2 regions of the Pseudoalteromonas sp. G5_S1_14_S5 genome follow, and region 2 is predicted to be linked to the other one. Evidence: predicted binding sites of a transcription regulator. Region 2 holds the regulator's gene; the other holds the start of a gene.

Region 1 (2,482 bases), on a different contig from region 2:
GGTAAATGAGGGAGTTGATGGCAGGTAAAGTGAGTGAGGTTTCGATAAGTATCTAAAAATAAAGCCCTTACTAATAAGTAAGGGCTTTAAAAGTAATATGCGCTGCGGCTAAATTATTTTAGGCCAGCGAAGTCTGCAAGGATTGCAGCTTTGTCAGTTGCTTCCCAAGGGAACTCTTCACGACCGAAGTGGCCGTATGCTGCAGTCTGCTTGTATATAGGCTGAAGAAGGTTCAGCATCTCTTGAAGACCGTATGGACGTAGGTCGAAGTTGCGACGAACCGCTTCAATGATGATTTCGTGCGATACTTTCTCAGTACCGAACGTTTCAACCATGATTGATGTTGGATCTGCAACTCCGATAGCGTAAGACAGTTGAATCTCACAACGGTCAGCCATGCCAGCTGCAACGATGTTCTTCGCAACGTAACGAGCTGCGTAAGCTGCAGAACGGTCAACCTTTGATGGATCTTTACCAGAGAATGCACCGCCACCGTGACGAGCTGCGCCGCCGTAGGTATCAACGATGATCTTACGACCTGTTAGACCACAGTCACCCATTGGGCCACCGATTACGAAACGGCCTGTTGGGTTGATGAAGAAGTTAGTGTCTTTGTTGATCCACTCTGAGGGTAGTACTGGCTTGATGATCTCTTCCATTACAGCTTCACGTAGATCAGGTGTTGTTACTGAATCACAGTGCTGAGTAGAAAGAACAACTGCATCGATACCAACGATCTTGCCTTGGTCGTATTGGAAAGTAACTTGAGATTTCGCATCAGGGCGAAGGAAGTCTAGCTTGCCGCTCTTACGTACTTCAGCTTGCTTCTTGACAAGAAGATGAGAGTAAGTGATTGGAGCTGGCATTAGGATTTCAGTTTCGTTAGTCGCGTAACCAAACATGATGCCTTGGTCGCCCGCGCCTTGCTCTTTAGGATCAGCTTTATCAACACCTTGGTTGATGTCTGGAGATTGCTTACCAATTGTGTTTAGAACAGCACAAGAGTCAGCGTCAAAGCCCATATCAGAATGAACGTAACCAATTTCACGAACTGTTTCACGAGTGATCTCTTCGATATCAACCCATGCAGAAGTTGTTACTTCACCGCCAACCATAACCATGCCGGTTTTTACGTAAGTCTCACAAGCAACACGTGCTTTTGGATCTTGTTCTAAGATGGCATCAAGAACAGCATCAGAGATTTGGTCTGCAATTTTATCTGGATGACCTTCTGAAACAGATTCAGAAGTGAATAGGTGCTTAGCCATGAGAGCTCCACTTTTAGTTTTTGGTGTAAATAATTCATGGCGTCGCAAGCTAGGAAGCGCCGCCATTAAATACAGTATATTTTGTAGGTGTTTCTACATCTAGACGTCTATTCTAAATTCCAGCGGTCGAATTACAAGCTCTTTTTTATGATATGTCATAACTAAACGTTTGCGTATTGGTCGAGATAAGCCATAGCTAAGTGATGTAAATGTACGAAAACTGCGAAAAATGACCGTTAAAATGCCAGTAAAACGTTTGCAGTCGCTATAGTCGTTTGAGAGAATACCCGCGCTAATAAAAATGAAAACTTTAGCAATATCTCTTTTTTAAATCGCTTATGTATCCAGGAGCAGACATGCCTTCTCGTAAAGATCTAGCCAATGCAATCCGCGCACTTAGCATGGACGGTGTTCAACAAGCAAACTCAGGCCACCCAGGCGCACCTATGGGTATGGCTGACATCGCTGAAGTTCTTTGGCGTGGCCACTTGAACCACAACCCAGCAAACCCAGAGTGGGCTGACCGCGACCGTTTTATCTTGTCTAACGGCCATGGTTCAATGTTGATTTACTCTCTGCTTCACCTTGCAGGCTATGAGCTTTCAATTGAAGACCTGAAAAACTTCCGTCAACTGCATTCTAAGACGCCAGGTCACCCAGAGTACGGTTACGCTCCTGGTATCGAGACAACGACTGGTCCTCTAGGTCAAGGCATCACTAACGCTGTTGGTATGGCAATGGCAGAGAAAGCACTGGCTGCACAATTCAACAAAGAAGGCCACGACATCGTTGACCACTACACTTATGCATTCATGGGTGATGGCTGTCTGATGGAAGGTATCTCTCACGAAGCATGTTCGCTAGCAGGTACGCTAGGCCTTGGTAAGCTGGTTGCTTTCTGGGATGACAACGGTATCTCTATCGATGGCGAAGTGGAAGGGTGGTTCTCTGACGATACACCTAAGCGTTTTGAAGCATACGGCTGGCACGTAATTCCAGCAGTAGATGGCCATGATCCAGAAGCAATCAACGCAGCTATCGAAGCGGCTAAAGCTGATCCTCGTCCATCACTTATCTGTACGAAGACTATCATCGGTTTTGGTTCTCCAAACAAAGCTGGTACGCACGACTGTCACGGTGCTCCACTAGGTGCTGATGAAATTACAGCAACTAAAGCGGCGCTTGGTTGGGAACACGGCTCTTTCGAAATCCCA
Region 2 (2,482 bases):
GAACATCGCAGATACATTCGGCGGTATCAACCTAGAAGACATCAAAGCACCTGACTGTTTTGAGATTGAACGTCGTCTGATTGAGCGCTGTGATGTACCTGTATTCCACGATGACCAACACGGTACTGCGATCGTAACAGCAGCAGGTATGCTGAATGCGATTGAGCTTCAAGGTAAGAAGCTAGAAGAGTGTAAGATCGTTTGTCTAGGTGCTGGCGCAGCAGCGGTTGCTTGTATGGAACTACTAATTAAGTGTGGCGCTCAGCGTGAGAAGATCTACATGCTAGACCGTAAAGGTGTGATTCACACTCGTCGTGATGATTTGAACGAATACAAAGAGCTGTTCGCAAACAACACAGATAAGCGCACGCTTGAAGATGTTATCGAAGGTGCTGACCTATTCTTGGGCGTATCAGGTCCTAACCTGCTTCCAGCAGAAGCATTAACGCTGATGGCTGATAAGCCTGTTGTGTTTGCATGTTCAAACCCAGATCCAGAGATCAAGCCAGAGCTTGCTCACGAAGTTCGTTCTGACCTTATTATGGGTACGGGCCGCAGTGATTACCCTAACCAAGTAAACAACGTACTTTGTTTCCCATTCATTTTCCGTGGTGCACTTGATGTACGTGCAAGCGAAATCAATGACGAAATGAAGCTAGCGGCTGTAAAAGCGATTCGTGACCTAGCGAAAGAAGAGGTGCCGGCTGAAGTACTAAAAGCAGCGGGTGAGACGTCACTTGAATTCGGTAAGGGTTACATCATTCCTAAGCCAATGGACCCACGTCTACTTCCTCGCGTAGCAAAAGCAGTAGCTGAAGCGGCCGTTGAATCTGGCGTTGCACGTATCGAGATGCCTGCTAACTACATGGCATAGTCGCTTGTTATAACGGTTGCTCCATAGAGCACAAATAATAAAAAACCGACTCAGCTGGAGTCGGTTTTTTTATGTTTCTTATTCACAAAACACTGAAAAGACGAATCAGTAATGTGAACATTCAGTTAAAGCGAATCAATATTGAAGGCAGTGACTGAGTTATTGTTATTCTTCGTCAAACGCTTCGAACTCGATACCCATCTCTGTCATCAGCTTTTTCACTTCTGCAGGAATATCATCTGGGCGGTCTTTACGAAGGTCTTCATCCGTTGGCAGTGGTTGGCCTGTGTACGCATGTAGAAAAGCTTCACACAGTAGCTCACTGTTTGTTGCATGGCGCAGGTTGTTGATCTGGCGGCGAGTACGCTCGTCAGTAAGCACCTTTAGCACTTTTAAAGGGATAGAAACTGTAATCTTCTTTACTTGTTCGCTTTTCTTTCCATGCTCAGCATATGGGCTTATGTATTCACCATTCCAGTCGGCCATTGCGTACCTTCATCACTTTAGTTGTTAGATTAAATTAATAGTGGTGATTTTAGCGAGATTTACCGCCATAAGCAAAGATATATAGACGTCTAGAAGTGTTGACGTCTAACGTTTGTGAAAGTAAAGTGAGTAACATATATCTAACACAGCCGCAAAATGCCGACAAGCAGCTGTGACTCTCAGACGCAAAACTTGTAAGGAAGCACCTATGAGCAGCCGGAAGCCAGCAACAATCGCAGTACGTACTGGTATCGAATCAGACACGCAACATCATGCCGTTGTCCCACCTATTTATCTTTCGACTAACTATGGGTTTCCCGCTTTTGGTGAAGTCCCAAAGTACGATTACACCCGTTCTGGTAACCCAAACCGCGGTTTATTAGAGACGGCACTGTTTGAGCTTGAATCAGGCAAAGGTGCAGTGGTTACTAACTGCGGTACTTCGGCACTGAACTTATGGGTTTCGGCTTTCTTAGGTAGCGATGACCTGATCGTTGCACCACACGACTGCTACGGTGGTACTTACCGCCTGTTTAACACTCGCTCTCTTAAAGGTGACTTCAAAGTCTTGTTTGTTGATCAATTGGATCAAAAGGCATTAGATGCGGCGCTCGCACTCAAGCCAAAGTTGATCTTATTGGAAACACCATCAAACCCATTGGTTCGCGTAGTCGATATTGCAGCAACCTGCCGTAAAGCTAAAGAGGTAGGTGCGCTGGTTGCTGTCGACAACACGTTTTTGACTCCAGTGTTCCAAAAGCCTTTAGAGCTGGGTGCTGACTTTGTTATTCACTCAACGACCAAATACATCAACGGTCACTCAGATGTGATAGGTGGTGTGGTGATCACTAAGACAGAAGAGCACGCTGAAGAGCTAGCATGGTGGGGCAACTGTATTGGTGCAACCGGAACTCCATTTGATAGTTACATGACGCTACGTGGCATTCGTACGCTAGGTGCGCGTATGCGTGTTCACGAAGAGAGTTCACGTGAAATTCTGACTGCCTTGCAACAGCAAGATCTTGTCGGTGCGATTTATCACCCAAGTCTTCCTGAGCATCCAGGTCACGAGATCGCCAAGAAGCAACAGTCAGGCTTTGGCTCAATGTTGAGCTTTGAGTT

The links. The regulator MetJ, encoded in region 2, represses methionine synthesis genes. The targets are predictions, from matches to a motif close to TAGACGTCTAGACGTCTA.
Region 1: the regulator MetJ is predicted to act here: its motif matches at 1,361-1,378, upstream of metK (methionine adenosyltransferase).

The regions. Positions count from the first base shown of each region.
Region 1 covers NZ_JBQKUM010000068.1:17,885-20,366, forward strand. The annotation lists gene metK (methionine adenosyltransferase) at 114-1,268, opposite strand; gene tkt (transketolase) at 1,625-2,482, shown strand, end outside.
Region 2 covers NZ_JBQKUM010000016.1:61,084-63,565, reverse strand. The annotation lists gene ACTRWI_RS07120 (malic enzyme-like NAD(P)-binding protein) at 1-874, shown strand, start outside; gene metJ (met regulon transcriptional regulator MetJ) at 1,040-1,360, opposite strand; gene ACTRWI_RS07110 (O-succinylhomoserine (thiol)-lyase) at 1,569-2,482, shown strand, end outside.